3 regions of the Bacillus sp. KNSH39 genome follow, and region 1 is predicted to be linked to each of the others. Evidence: predicted binding sites of a transcription regulator. Region 1 holds the regulator's gene; each other region holds the start of a gene.
What was found. The regulator CtsR, encoded in region 1, represses protease genes until heat stress. The targets are predictions, from matches to a motif close to ATGGTCAATAAAGGTCAAACA.

Region 1 (5,332 bases):
ATCGCTCCTTCTGTTAAGTGCAATTCAATTTCTTGTTCTTTTAAGCGATTCACTAACTGATTTACCATAAGAGTCACAATTTCTTGAATATGTTTTTTCTCAAGCATATGGAATACGATAATTTCATCAATACGGTTTAAGAATTCTGGACGAAATGCCTTTTTCAGCTCATCCATTACTTTACCTTTCATATCCGAATAATCACGGCTTTCATCTTGTACGTTAAATCCAAGATGTTTGTTACGTTTTAACGCCTCAGCACCAACGTTAGACGTCATAATAACAATCGTATTACGGAAATCAACTGTACGTCCTTTAGAATCAGTTAAACGACCATCTTCCAATACCTGTAGTAGAATATTAAATACATCAGGATGTGCCTTCTCTACTTCATCTAATAGGACAACTGAATAAGGCTTACGACGAACCTTCTCTGTTAATTGTCCGCCTTCTTCATACCCAACATATCCTGGAGGAGAACCAACTAAGCGAGAAGTTGAATGTTTCTCCATATACTCAGACATATCAATGCGAATCATTGCATCCTCATCACCGAACATAGATTCTGCCAATGCTCTTGCTAATTCTGTTTTACCTACACCTGTTGGCCCTAAGAAAATAAATGAACCAATTGGACGTTTCGGATCTTTCAATCCTGCTCTTGCACGACGAACAGCTTTCGCTACAGCCACTACAGCTTCATCCTGACCGATGACACGATCATGAAGAATGGATTCTAAGTTTAATAATTTATCAGTCTCTGTTTGTGCAAGTTTAGAAACAGGGATACGTGTCCATGTAGAAACGACATTTGCAATATCTTCTACCGTAACCTCTGAATTTTCTTTTCCTTGTTGCTCTTTCCACTGACGTTTTGTATCTTCCAATTTCTCACGTAAGCGTTGTTCCATATCACGTAAGGAAGCAGCCTTTTCAAACTCTTGACTTTGTACAGCCGCATCTTTTTCTTTTCGAATTTCCTCAAGCTTCACTTCAAGCTCTTTTAAGTTTGGTGGTGTTGTATAAGAACGCAAGCGAACTTTTGAAGCAGCTTCATCAATTAAATCAATTGCTTTATCCGGTAAGAAACGATCCGTAATATAACGATCAGAAAGTTTTACAGCTGCATCAATTGCATCATCTGTAATAGACACACGGTGATGCGCCTCATAACGATCGCGTAACCCTTTCAAGATTTGAGTTGATTCTTCTAGACTCGGCTCATCAACATGAATTGGCTGGAAACGTCTCTCTAAAGCTGCATCCTTTTCAATATATTTACGATACTCATCTAAAGTTGTCGCACCAATACATTGTAATTCTCCGCGTGCTAAAGATGGTTTTAAAATATTCGATGCATCGATTGCACCTTCTGCTCCACCTGCACCGATTAATGTATGAAGTTCATCAATAAATAGAATAATATTCCCTGCTTGACGTATTTCATCCATTACTTTCTTTAAACGATCTTCAAACTCACCACGATATTTCGTCCCAGCTACCACTGTCCCCATATCTAGTGTCATAACACGCTTATCTCTTAACGTTTCAGGAACTTCATTATTTACGATTTGCTGTGCTAACCCTTCAGCAATTGCTGTTTTACCTACACCAGGCTCTCCAATTAACACTGGATTGTTTTTTGTTCTACGGCTTAACACTTCAATTACACGTTGAATTTCTTTACTACGTCCAATAACAGGATCCAAACGATTCTCACGTGCAACAACTGTTAAGTCGCGCGCTAAACTGTCTAGTGTCGGTGTATTTGCATTTGTCGATGAACCACCTTGGTGACCTGAACTTGCTTCGTTACTTCCAAGAAGTTGTAACACTTGTTGTCTTGCTTTGTTGAGGCTTACACCTAAATTATTTAATACACGTGCCGCTACACCTTCACCTTCACGGATTAAGCCAAGTAAAATATGTTCTGTTCCAACGTAAGAATGTCCTAGCTTACGCGCTTCATCCATAGACAATTCAATAACTTTTTTAGCACGAGGTGTATAATGTACAGTTTGAGAAGCTTCTGTTCCACGTCCAATTAACGCTTCTACCTCTTTTTGCACTTTCTCCGGGCTCAATCCAAGAGCAATTAACGCTTTTGCTGCAATTCCTTCACCTTCGCGTACAAGCCCAAGTAAAATATGTTCTGTTCCAATGTTATTATGCCCAATGCGAATTGCTTCCTCTTGAGATAAAGCTAATACTTTCTGTGCTCTTTCTGTAAATCTTCCAAACATCATAGAAATCGCCTCCTACTTGCGCTTAGTTTTTTTCAATACGTAATCGCTCACGGATTAAGGTTGCTCTTCGATAATCTCTTTCTTCTGGTCCTAAAGGTCCTCCTGCATATTGTTGTAAAATACCAGGTTGCGTAAGAACCATTAGCTCAGTCAAAATATTTCTCGATATACCTTTTATATATCCTAGATCAATACCGAGTCGTACATCCGATAAGCAAGTTGCCGCTTCTGCAGATTGAATTAAACGACTGTTTGCTAGTATACCGTAAGAACGATAAACCTTATCTTCAAGCTCAATGCTCGAATTTTGTACAATTAATTCTCTGGCCAATTTTTCTTGTTGTATAATTTGCTGCATGACACTCTTTAAATCTGCAATAATATCTTCTTCGGATTTCCCTAACGTCATTTGATTTGATACTTGAAATATATTACCTAACGCTTCGCTACCTTCACCGTATATTCCTCTTACTACTAAACCTAATTTTTGAATTACTTGTATAATACGGCTAATTCTTTTTGTTAAAACCAGCCCTGGTAAATGAATCATTACAGAAGCTCTTAATCCTGTACCAACGTTAGTAGGACAACTCGTAATATATCCAAGTGATTCATCAAAAGCATATTCAACCTCTTTCTCAATCCAATTATCTATTTGATTGGCGCTTTGAAGAGCCTTTGATAACTGTAGTCCTGGAAATAGGCACTGAATCCTAATGTGGTCTTCCTCATTAAGCATCACACTAATGTGTTCGCTTTCTGATAACAGACATGCTCCATATTCGGTCCCTGCTAGATTTGGACTAATTAAATGCTTTTCGACTAAAACTCTCCTTTGAAGAGGAGTTAGTTCATTCATTTTTAATAGTCCAAACTTCCCAAAGGGCTCTACCGCTTTATTTATAAATTTCTTTTTAAATAATTCTTGAACCTTTTGAGCTTCCTCTTCGTTTTGCATAGTAGAAAATTGATATTGCTTAAAATTACGAGCCAAACGAATTCGACTACTTAAAACAATATCAGAATCAGGGCCATCCCCCTTCATCCATGGACTAATCGCTTCATTCATAATTTTGTCCAGTGACATAGAACTACTCCCCCTCTCTATGCTCACTAAGCTGAGTTTCAAGCCCTCGAATTTCATCTCTTACCTCAGCAGCTTTCTCAAACTCCTCATTCTGTACATATTGTTTCAGAATAAGTTTTAGTTCATCTAATTCTTTCTTTAAGTGGATATTTCCTTCCATTCGTTCCGGAATTTTTCCACAATGTTCTGTATGTCCACCATGAAGTCGCTTTAACAATGGGTTTAAGTGTCCTTTAAATGTATCGTAACAAGAAGCACAACCAAAGCGTCCCACTTTTGTAAAATGTTCATATGTCATCTTACAATCTGGACATCTTACTGTATTTGTATTTGAAAACCCGTTTTTTCCTTCTCCAAACATTGTTGATTCACCGTGTAATAAACCAGCAAATACATCATGAAATGAAAAGTTAGACTGTGATGATTGAAAGAAAGACGTATAGCCACTTTGCTCCGCACATTGCTCACAAAGATGAACTTCCGCCTTCTTCTCGTTGATTACTTTTGTATAATGTAAAGTTGCTGGTCTTATATTACAGTTTTGACAAGTCATCAATATCCCCACCTTTACAACAGGAACGATCTACCTCATGATACTTTTCATACATTACTAGATTGTCCTCTTTCCTTAATCCACTCAGATAAAAGTACATGCTCTTTTTCAAAACTTCTACAATATTTAACTGCCCTATCTTAATTATCATTCTTTTACAAAAGCTGTATTTATTTATATTTCAGTGTTCTTAACATTGCGCATAATATTCGAGCCCTAAGTTCATCTCGAGAAGGAATATCCATTGATAATACAGAACGATCTAGTACACTTAACATTAATTTTGCTTCACGGCCTGTTATGATTCCCTCTTCTAATAAACGTATAATCATACTCTCTGCATTCCCTTGTGCAACGCTATGATCAATCATATGAAGCATTTGATCAATAATGTCTATATCATCATGCAGTTTGACTTTTATAATGCGAATGTAACCTCCTCCACCACGTTTACTTTCTACTACAAATCCTCTTTCTAATGTAAAACGGGTATTGATTACATAATTGATTTGAGATGGTACGCACTCGAATCGATCCGCAATCTCATTTCTTTTGATTTCAATCACATTATTATTACTTAAGTCAATAACTTGCTTTAGATATTGCTCAATGATATCAGATATATTTCTCATTTATCCGCCACCTTTATTGACTTTGACTATCTTTGACTTTAATTATATACGTATTAATAAAATTTGCAACTCTTTTGCTTATTCACTATCCTAGCCACATTCCCCTGCATTTAATCAAAATAGTAATTATTTAAGCATATTTTTTTAATTACTATGGATTATAAAAGAAAACACGAAAAAACACGAGTCATTTGACTCGTGTTTAGTTGCTTGGCGACGTCCTACTCTCACAGGGACAAGGTCCCAACTACCATCGGCGCTAGAGAGCTTAACTTCCGTGTTCGGTATGGGAACGGGTGTGACCTCTCTGCCATCATCACCAAACTATGAAGGCATATTCCTTCAAAACTAGATAACATTTGCTACATATTATATGGTTAAGTCCTCGATCTATTAGTATTCGTCAGCTCCACATGTCACCATGCTTCCACCTCGAACCTATCAACCTGATCATCTTTCAGGGATCTTACTAGCTTACGCTATGGGAAATCTCATCTTGAGGGGGGCTTCATGCTTAGATGCTTTCAGCACTTATCCCTTCCGCACATAGCTACCCAGCTATGCCCTTGGCAGAACAACTGGTACACCAGCGGTGCGTCCATCCCGGTCCTCTCGTACTAAGGACAGCTCCTCTCAAATTTCCTACGCCCACGACGGATAGGGACCGAACTGTCTCACGACGTTCTGAACCCAGCTCGCGTACCGCTTTAATGGGCGAACAGCCCAACCCTTGGGACCGACTACAGCCCCAGGATGCGATGAGCCGACATCGAGGTGCCAAACCTCCCCGTCGATGTGGACTCTTGGGGGAGAT
Region 2 (5,332 bases), 470 kb from region 1:
GTACGTGATATGCGTAATTCTGTAAATCGTTTAGTGAACTGCGAAACAGCTAATTTAAATAAAACAATTGGTGCAGCACTAAGACAGATTGAAAATATTCGTTATATTGATGAGACAGTTGGTCTTGATATTTTGCCGGATAAATTACAAGAGATTGCACAATTACGAAGAGATTATCAAGATGTAACATTGAAAGAGTTAGGTGAGATGGTATCCGGGGGGAAGATTAGTAAGTCGGGTATTAATCATCGTTTGCGTAAAATCGATGAAATCGCAGAGAAATTACGCGCGGGGGAAACGTTAGTAAAAAAATAAGAGGTTAAAGGGGAAATGGAGCTGTGGTTCAAAAACGAGTTCAGGTTTCATTAAAAAACGGTTTACAAGCACGTCCGGCTGCGTTGTTTGTACAAGAGGCAAATCGCTTTCATGCAGATATCTTCATCGAGAAAGATGGAAAGACAGTAAATGCAAAGAGCATAATGGGGATTATGAGCTTAGCAATTGGAACTGGAAGCATGATAACAATTACAACAGAAGGTTCAGATGCAGAAGAGGCTTTAGAAGCATTAGCTGCATATGTACAATAAGAAGCTATCGCGTATATGCGATAGCTTTTTGTTTTGTTGTTTGTGCGGATTAGCGGGGAGGGGTATTTAGCTGGTTTGTCCTTGTCGGAGATTGTCGGTAAATCGATATGTTGTGTCGAACCGTTGATATATTAAAAAAATCGTTGATATAATTTAAGTTTTGTTCGATATAATTGAAAAATCGTTGATATATTTAGGTGAATACCAGGGTGGGTATCCAGAAGGAGGTGCATGATAATAAAAAAGCACCCTGTAATAGGGCGCTTTTTTATGTATCCAGCTCCAGCGGCTAGAATCTCCGGTCGCTTCGCCCCTTCATTCGAGGCAAAAAGCGCCTCGGAATCAGGGCTCCATCGTCCTGTGATTCTGAACGAGCCGCTTCCGCTTTTAGTTATTAACGATTTGTAAAGATCTTATCGATTAAACCGTATTCTAAAGCTTTTTCTGCTGTCATGAAGTTGTCGCGGTCTGTGTCGCGTTGTAGTACTTCAAGTGGTTGACCAGTGCGGTCAGCAAGAATTTGGTTTAGTTTTTCACGTAAGAATAGGATACGTTTTGCAGCGATTTCGATTTCAGTCGCTTGACCTTGTGCTCCACCAAGTGGTTGGTGAATCATTACTTCACTGTTTGGAAGTGCATAACGTTTTCCTTTTTCACCTGCTGCAAGTAAGAATGCACCCATAGATGCAGCCATACCGATACAGATTGTTGATACTTGTGGTTTAATAAACTGCATTGTATCATAGATTGCCATACCCGCTGTGATAGAACCACCAGGGCTGTTGATGTAGATGTGAATATCTTTTTCTGGATCTTGAGATTCCAAGAATAAAAGCTGGGAAACGATTGAGTTAGCTACGTTGTCATCAATTGCACTACCAAGCATAATGATGCGGTCTTTTAATAGTCGAGAGTAAATATCGTAAGCGCGTTCTCCACGATTTGTTTGTTCAATTACTGTAGGAATTAAATTCATCTGTTATTTCCTCCTTATAAAGCTTTCTTAGTCTTATAATACAATTATGGTCAATAAAGGTCAAACGAAACCACTTTAAATCAAAAAAATATGTAGTTGTACCATGAAATATTCGCTATGTTTTCGAAATTCCCTGCTTATGTATCTTCAACATCATAACCGAATTACATAAATTTAAACGTTACGAAAACTGGAGAAAAAAGAAAAGAACGCCTTTTAACTGAAGCGTTCTTTCGATAATTAGTCTTTTAAAAGATAGGTTACTTTATTTAAAATCTTTTCGATTTGTTTCGCGTTTTTACTATACATTTCGCTTGCTGACTTCGACTTTGTTTCTAGGGAAAATAGTTCAAGATCAGCATGACATTTTTTTAAAGATGCTAATAATAAAGGTTTGTTTTGAGGAGAAGGCATTTGGAGTTTGTCATTGTAAATGTCGATAGTAAGTTGTCCGTATGAATCCACTTGACCGAGGAAGACATTTTCAATAACAACACCGAGTTTTTCTAATTCTGAATGTAGCCAAGCGCGGTTATGTCCGCTTGCTGAAAGAGGTTCATCTAGTACATTTCCATCCATAATAACAGTTTGTGGTTCTTTCTCGTTTGGTACTTTTAAACCGATGTCTTTTGCTGTAAGTGGCTGAGAATCTTTCTTTAATAATACATTTAATTCTCCGCTCGGTTCTAAGACAGCAAATTCGACTTCAGCTACGCTGAACGCACTTTTTCCACGGAGAAGTTCCAGTAATTCGTCACTCGTATATTTTTCTTTCTTCAAGTTATCTTCGAGTATCTTTCCGTCTTTTATTAATACGGTAGATTTCCCTTCAAAGAAGTCCCGAGCTGTTTTGTTCTTTAAAGAGAGGATTCCTGTTAAAAAAGGTACCACAGCGAAAATGAGTATCGCAAAGACGCCGTGAAAAAATTTTGAATCGAGCCCTGTAGATACTTGGGCAGCGATGTCACCAATCGTCATTCCGGCTATGTATTCAAAAAAGGAAAGCTGAGAGATTTGTCTTTTCCCTAACCATTTCGTAATAGCGAATAAAATAATTAATATGAATACAGAGCGAAGAATGACAAGTGTCCATTCCGGCAGGTGAGACATAGTCGTTTCCTCCAGTCTACTTAAAACCCTTTATATTGAGGTTCTTCACGTTCTAATACTGAAATTCTATCCTTTAAATCAGCGATGACGCTGTCCATTTCTAACATGCATTCATGAAATACGCGTTTTGATTCTTCGTCTTGTGAATTTAATGAAAGGGAGCTTAAACTTGCTTGGGCGCCCCTTACACTAGCAAGGCAAGTTTTTACGCTAGCGATAACAGTCATATAAATACCTCTTATCCTTTCGGTTTAAATAATAATGCTCCAATGAAGCCGAAAATAATAGCTGCTGATACACCGGCGCTCGTTACTTTAAACATGCCGGTAATAACGCCAACGATGCCATGTTTTGCAGCTTCTTCCATTGCGCCATGAACGAGGGCATTACCAAAGCTTGTAATAGGTACAGTTGCCCCGGCTCCAGCGAAATCAATTAATGGCTCATACAAATTAAATCCATCTAATATAGCTCCAGCAACAACGAGTGTTGCCATTGTATGAGCGGGTGTTAGTTTGCCGACATCAAACATAAGTTGGCCGATTACACATATGAGTCCGCCAATGACGAAAGCCCAGAAAAAAATCATTGCGTTGCACCTCCAAATTCAATCGAAACGGCATGAGCGATACATGGAATTGTTTCTTCTTGTTGGAATGTAAGTGGAGATAGTAAAGCGCCTGTCGCAACGACAAGTATTTTTTTGAACTCTCCTCTTTTCATTCGATTTAATAAATGACCATACACGACTGTTGCGGAACATCCAGGCCCGCTAGCACCAGCTATGACAGGTTGTCCTTCTCTGTAAATGATAATTCCGCAATCTTGAAATTGTTCGCTCGTTACTTTCGTTCCGTGTTTATGTAGTAAGTCATAAGCAATTTCGCGTCCTACATGTCCGAGATCGCCTGTTACGATTAAATCGTAGTAAGAGGCATCAATTTGGCGTTCACGTAAATGGGCTTCAATTGTATCAACTGCAGCTGGAGCCATTGCGCCTCCCATATTAAACGGATCCGTTAATCCCATATCAATCACTCGTCCGATTGTTGCAGAGGTTACTCTTGGACCGTGTCCAGTATCGCTTAAAATAGCGGCTCCTGCTCCGGTTACTGTCCACTGTGCAGTAGGCGGCTTTTGTCCGCCGTATTCGGTAGGGTAGCGGAATTGTTTTTCTACAGCAGTATTATGGCTTGAAGCTCCAGTTAATAAATATTTTGCACCTTTTGCATTTACGATACTTGCCCCAAGTGCTAAACCTTCCATAGAAGTAGAGCAAGCCCCGAATAGTCCGAGATAAGGAGTGCCAAGTGTGCGGCAAGCAAAGCTTGTTGGAGTGATTTGATTAATTAAATCTCCTGCGAGTACGAATTGAATATCGTCTTTACGAAGTTCTGCTTTTTCAGTAGCGCGGCTACAAGCTTCTTCGAATAAAATTTTATGTGCTTTTTCATAGGAATCTTGTCCAAGCCATAAATCTTCATGAAGGATATCGAAGTCTTCTGGGATGTTCCCCTTTGCTTCAAATGGTCCACCGACAACCCCTGTTGAGATAATGACTGGTTTGTTTTCAAATACCCACGTTCGGTGTCCTTGTAACATTTATAGCCCTCCCCATTGAACGAGAATAGTTTTAATAAGTGCGATGACGAAAGCGGAAAATACACCAAATAAAATTACAGAACCAGCTAGTTTAAACATATTGCCGCCAACGCCAAGGACAAATCCTTCCGTTCGATGCTCAATACATGCGGCAATAACAGAGTTACCAAATCCAGTAACAGGTACAGCTGTACCTGCTCCGGCAAACTGTCCAAAACGATCGTATATACCAAATCCAGTTAGTAACATGGAGATGAAAATGAGAGTTGCGACTGTTGGATTGCCTGCTGAGCGTTCAGTGAAATCAAAATATGTGATATAAAAAGTAGAAATGAGTTGTCCGATGAAGCAAATAAAACCACCGACGAAAAAGGCTTTTATACAATTTTTTAAGACAGGTCGTTTCGGTTCGCGTTCTTGTTCGAATTTTTTATACTCCTGTTGTACAGGGGTTAAGTTTTTATCTTTACTAGCCATTGCAATCCTTCCTTTTCTTTTAAAAAGCGTTAAGTGTTAGACTCCATTTTTTTACCAATGAATTTTAATTGTTTATTAATTTCATCTTTAGATACTTCTTTTTCCTTAATTTTTCTTTCGAGTTTTTCGAGTAACATAAAGATTTTTTTATCTGTACTGACACGAACATCGAAAGTAGGATGCTCATCACTTAGCTGCTTTTGAAGCTTTTTACGAAGAGGTTTTAATCCAAACCTTTCGTGATGCTCAGGTGTAACTGCTATGTAGAGATCTAAATTTGAATTCACTGCTGTGCTTTTTATAATTTCATCCATAGCGAGAGCTCTTTTTTTCGCTCCTTGTGATATAGATTGATTAAAGGATTCCGTACTCGTCTTTGTTAACTTTGGACCTTTTTCTTTCTCCGTTCGTTTTGCTTCTTCTTTCACTTTTTTATCTAAAGGACTATTATCACATCCGGTAAAAGAGCTAAATAGAAGTGCAAATAATGCGGTTATGAGGCCGAGTTTTCGCATAATTATCATTCCATTTCTATTACAATATGTAATGTGATAGAAAAAGGATGACTGCATATCATCCT
Region 3 (5,332 bases), 1.1 Mb from region 1:
CATTCGTTGTAAGAGGTTTGAATAAAATAATTTCATCCACACGGTTTAAAAATTCAGGGCGGAAATGTCCTCTTAATTGCCCCATTACAAGGTCTCTTGATTCCTCTTTAATGGAACCATCTTCTTCTAATCCATCTAGTAAATGAGCAGATCCAATATTTGAAGTCATAATAATAACTGTATTTTTAAAGTCCACTGTACGGCCCTGTGAATCTGTAATGCGTCCATCATCTAACATTTGTAATAAAATGTTGAATACTTCTGGATGTGCTTTTTCAATTTCATCTAATAAAACAACGGAATATGGTTTACGTCTTACCGCTTCTGTTAATTGACCGCCTTCTTCATATCCTACATATCCAGGAGGTGCACCAATTAAGCGAGACACGGCGTGTTTTTCCATATACTCAGACATGTCAATGCGAATCATTTGCTCTTCACTATCGAATAAAGACTGGGCTAACGTTTTTGCAAGTTCTGTTTTACCAACACCTGTTGGTCCTAAGAAGATGAAAGAACCAATCGGGCGGTTCGGATCTTTAATACCAGCGCGAGCACGAAGAACTGCGTCTGACACTAAGCTTACTGCTTCCTCTTGTCCGATGACACGCTCTGATAAGATTTGCTCTAAGCGTAATAATTTCTCGCGTTCACCTTCCACGAGTTTCGCAACAGGAATACCAGTCCAGCGTGAAACAATATCTGCAATTTCTTCTTCACTTACTTCCTCACGTAATAAACGATTTTCTTGTTTATTATGCGCGCCCATTTCTTCCGCTTCTTTTAACTCTTTTTCAATTGCGGGAATTTTCCCGTGACGAAGTTCGGCTGCTTTATTTAAATCGTAATTGCCTTCTGCTTCTTCTAATTCACGACGCAAACGTTCTAAATGTTCACGTAAGTCACGAACTTTGTGAATGTCTTCTTTTTCTTTCTCCCATTTCGCTCTCATGCCACTTGCAACTTCTTTTAAATCCGATAATTCACGTTGCAATGTTTTTAGACGCTCTTGGCTACCACGATCCGTTTCTTTCCCAAGAGCCGCTTCTTCAATTTCCAGCTGCATAATGCGGCGCGTTACTTCATCTAATTCTGTTGGCATAGAATCAATTTCTGTACGAATTGTTGCACACGCTTCATCAACAAGGTCAATTGCTTTATCAGGTAAGAAGCGATCTGAAATATATCGATCTGATAAAACTGACGCTGCTACAATCGCACGGTCATGAATATTTACACCGTGATAAATTTCAAAGCGTTCTTTTAATCCACGTAAAATGGAAATTGTATCTTCAACAGTTGGTTCTTCTGCTAATACTTGTTGGAAACGTCTTTCTAGCGCTGGATCTTTCTCAATATATTTGCGATATTCATCGAGCGTCGTCGCCCCGATACAATGCAGTTCACCGCGCGCAAGCATCGGTTTTAACATATTTCCTGCATCCATGGCTCCCTCTGTTTTACCAGCTCCAACTATTGTATGAAGTTCATCAATGAATAATAAAATGCGTCCTTCACTCTTTTTAATTTCATTTAATACAGCTTGCAGACGCTCTTCGAACTCACCACGGAATTTCGCACCAGCTACGAGTGCACTCATATCTAACGCAAAAATCGTTCTATCTTTCAATCCTTCAGGTACATCCTTTTTCACGATACGCTGTGCTAGCCCTTCAACGATTGCTGTTTTACCAACACCTGGCTCCCCAATTAAAACAGGATTGTTTTTCGTTTTACGTGAAAGAATACGGATTACACGTCGTATTTCACTATCACGGCCGATTACAGGATCAATTTTCCCTGCTCTCACTTCCGCCACTAAATCACGACCATATTTTTCTAACGCTTCATAAGTTGCTTCTGGATTTTGGCTCGTCACTCTTTGATTCCCCCGAACTGTCATTAAAGACTGTAATAAGTTATCTTTCGTAATATGCAATCTTGTAAATAATTGATTTATATCGCCTTTTTCTTCAGAAAAAGCAAGCAATACATGTTCTACTGAAATGTAATCATCCTGCAGTTTTTCTGCTTCTTTTCCTGCTCTTACAAGAAGTTGTTGCAGAGCGCTCGTTACATACAATTTCCCAACTTCTGCACCGCTCCCCGTTACAGAAGGTTTCTTTTTAATTAAACTTTCAGCACCTTGCTTTAATGCTTCTATATCAACATTCATTTTTTGAAATATACGTACTGCTAATCCATCTTGCTCTTCTAATAATGCAAGTAATAGATGAACAGTATCCACCTCTTGGTGATGATGAGATACCGCTAAAGATTGGGCACTCATAATCGCCTCTTGTGTTTTTGTTGTCATTTGATTTAAGTCCATCTTTACAGCCCTCCAAAAGTTTGACTTTCTTTGACCTTTGATTTGATTATACGCCAACTGACTTTTTTATACAATAATTTTGCCTATGTATTTTCAAACTTATTATTTGAAAAAGAAAAAGAGAGCATTCATTATACTGCTAAAAAATACGGTAAATGAAATTACAATGTGTAACGACAAAAAAGCCGCAATAATGATTGCGGCTTCTGTTACGGTTTTCTTTTATATGTCCACTGGCGGTTATGATTCGTGTTATCCGGAAACTTTTCACCGGCAGTTAATTTCACCATTTGCGGATCTTTCACCATACTTCCCGTTTCACCAATTTCTACGTAAATGCCATCATTCGGCGCTTTTTGTCCAGAACGAAACCTGCGATTTTGTCCCATCTTCATTCTCCTTCCATGACGTCTTGCCTCATTAGTATATCCATTTTAAAAGAAAGCTTTTCTGTCATGTTTAGGAAACAGTACTACATCTCATTCTTGTACATATATATGAATGACACAAGCGTAAGCAGGGATTTCTTTCCTACCTGTAGAAAAAAAAAGAAACCAACCTACTCTAGGCTAGTTTCAAAGGAGAGTCAAACATATACGAGAAGATTACATGTTCATTATATGCCTCATCACACGAGCAATGTAACCCTTTTCACAATTTGTACATAATGAAAGAAACATTGTTTGAACTTTCTAAAAAGATATTGACTTTTCTTAATTTCCAACGATAAATAGTAGACACCACAGCACTTTGAGACGTAAGATGGATATATAGTGAAATTTCCATCTATGGTGATTTCACCGAGTCTAACCTCTTATTTCTGCATATTAAAAACGGAAATACAGATAGATACAAAAAAATTATTATAAGAGGTGAAATTATGAACAAACAACATTTAATCGCATTAGACTTAGACGGCACTTTATTAACAGACAACAAAATAATTTCCACTCGAACGAAACATACAATTGCAAAAGCAAAGGAACAGGGACATATTGTTGTTATTTCAACAGGACGTCCATTCCGTGCTAGTTATGATTACTATAAAGAACTTGATCTTAACACACCTATCGTAAACTTTAACGGCGCTTACGTACATCATCCTCTTGATTCAAACTGGGGAACACATCACTCTCCTCTTGAGCTAGCAACAGCGCAAGAAATTGTCCGAGCTTGCTTTGATTTTGGCGTAAAAAATATATACGCGGAAGTAATGGACGATGTGTATGTTCGTGAAATTGATGAAGATAAAAAACATATTTTCGAATTCGGCTCTCCTAAGATTTTTACGGGAGACTTATTAAATATTTTAAACGATCATCCAACTTGCTTATTAATTGACGCACATGACGAGCATTCTACTGCAATTCGTCAACATTTAACCGATATGCATGCGGAAGTAATTGACCATAGAAAATGGGGCGCACCTTGGCCGATTATTGAAATTGTGAAAAGCGGATTAAATAAAGCAGTTGGATTACAAAAAATTTCTAGTCATTACAACATTCCACAAGAGCGAATTATCGCTTTCGGTGATGAAGATAATGATTTTGAAATGATTGAATTTGCTGGTCACGGCATCGCAATGGGAAATGCCATCCCTGAATTAAAATCACTCGCAAACCATACGACGTTAACGAACGAAGAAGATGGTATTGCTTTATATTTAGAAGAGGTTCTTGGGTTGTAATCTAAAAATTCCCTACTTATAGTTTCCTGCCAAATGTCCATACTATAAGTAGACGCATGAGACATTGCGTCGATTGTTTTCAGCTAAATAAAGGGGGTTTTTCGAATGGGTAAAAAGAACAAATCAAAACGTTTTATCCAACAAGGAGCCGATGCTGTTATGAAGCATGATGCAAGATTCCCGTACAGAGGTACATTAGCTGAGGCAGAAAAAGCAAGAAGTAACTCTTCTTTTGGAGGGGTTTAAATGGGGAACTTACTATTCCAACAAGCTAGAGATGCTGTTGAAAATGCCGTATCTTGTTCAAGCGGTACTGAGCAACAAGATCTCGTGTATAGAGCAAAAAATGCTTTGCAATCCGCTTACGCAAACTCTTCAACTGCTGAAAAAGTTCAGCTCCGTGAAATGCAAGAGCAATTGCAAAACATTACGAATTTACATTAAAAAAGAGGACCAACTTTGGTCCTCTTTAATCTTTCCGAAACAATCCGAATACCCCAACTGTTTGCAGTATATTTGTAAATGCACCTGGGTCCACTTGTTTAATAATCCTCTCTAATTCGTATAACTCATAACGGGTAATAACCATCATTAACATTTCTTTATTTTCATTTGTATAAGCACCTGTTGCTGGTATCGTTGTAATCCCTCTTACTAATCGCGAGTGAATCGCCTTTCTTACGTCTGCCCCATTCTTCGTAACAATTAATGCTGTAATCTTTACATGACGAGTATGAATTGCATCAATAATTCTCGTTGATACATATAAAGTCACTAGCGTATATAACGCTTTTTCCCATCCATATACATAGCCAGCAGCGATAATGATAATTGCATTAAAAAAGAAAAAGTATGTACCGACAGGCTTATCTTTTATTTTTGATAAGATCATGGCGATAATATCTAATCCACCTGTAGAAGCACCCCACTTTAAAGCAATCCCTACTCCAATTGCCGAAATAATCCCGCCAAAAATCGCATTTAATATGATATCATTCGAAACCGCTCTAACAGGGATGATTTCTAGAAACAGAGTCATAAATATAACACAAAGAAAACTAAAAAAGGTGAAGGCCTTTCCAACCTTTTTCCACGCTAAAATAACGACAGGAATATTAAATAAGCTAAACAATACTCCCGTAGATATGTGAATCGATAAAAAATCACCTAATATTTGTGATAATAATTGAGACAATCCAGCAAAGCCGCTCGCATACACTTTTGCTGGCGTTAAAAATAAATTCATCCCAATCGCGTTTAATAAACCTGCGATGATTACAACGATTAACTTCTTTATAAGTTCAGTATAA

Region 2: clpP (ATP-dependent Clp endopeptidase proteolytic subunit ClpP) is a predicted target of CtsR. The motif match lies at 1,610-1,630, and genes of this name have one in related genera.
Region 3: clpB (ATP-dependent chaperone ClpB) is a predicted target of CtsR. The motif match lies at 2,350-2,370, and genes of this name have one in related genera.

The regions. Positions count from the first base shown of each region.
Region 1 covers NZ_JBQXYO010000001.1:3,950,612-3,955,943, reverse strand. The annotation lists gene clpC (ATP-dependent protease ATP-binding subunit ClpC) at 1-2,246, opposite strand, end outside; gene ACUL40_RS20195 (protein arginine kinase) at 2,269-3,333, opposite strand; gene ACUL40_RS20190 (UvrB/UvrC motif-containing protein) at 3,338-3,886, opposite strand; gene ctsR (transcriptional regulator CtsR) at 4,057-4,518, opposite strand; rRNA gene rrf (5S ribosomal RNA) at 4,727-4,842, opposite strand; rRNA gene ACUL40_RS20175 (23S ribosomal RNA) at 4,892-5,332, opposite strand, start outside.
Region 2 covers NZ_JBQXYO010000001.1:3,483,557-3,488,888, reverse strand. The annotation lists gene whiA (DNA-binding protein WhiA) at 1-315, shown strand, start outside; gene ACUL40_RS17935 (HPr family phosphocarrier protein) at 339-587, shown strand; gene clpP (ATP-dependent Clp endopeptidase proteolytic subunit ClpP) at 982-1,563, opposite strand; gene ACUL40_RS17925 (DUF421 domain-containing protein) at 1,804-2,673, opposite strand; gene ACUL40_RS17920 (DUF1657 domain-containing protein) at 2,694-2,900, opposite strand; gene spoVAE (stage V sporulation protein AE) at 2,912-3,262, opposite strand; gene spoVAD (stage V sporulation protein AD) at 3,259-4,275, opposite strand; gene spoVAC (stage V sporulation protein AC) at 4,276-4,752, opposite strand; gene ACUL40_RS17900 (YhcN/YlaJ family sporulation lipoprotein) at 4,782-5,267, opposite strand.
Region 3 covers NZ_JBQXYO010000001.1:5,053,751-5,059,082, reverse strand. The annotation lists gene clpB (ATP-dependent chaperone ClpB) at 1-2,332, opposite strand, end outside; gene ACUL40_RS25955 (YjzC family protein) at 2,542-2,721, opposite strand; gene ACUL40_RS25950 (Cof-type HAD-IIB family hydrolase) at 3,213-4,022, shown strand; gene ACUL40_RS25945 (hypothetical protein) at 4,128-4,268, shown strand; gene ACUL40_RS25940 (DUF3813 domain-containing protein) at 4,269-4,466, shown strand; gene ACUL40_RS25935 (YitT family protein) at 4,492-5,332, opposite strand, start outside.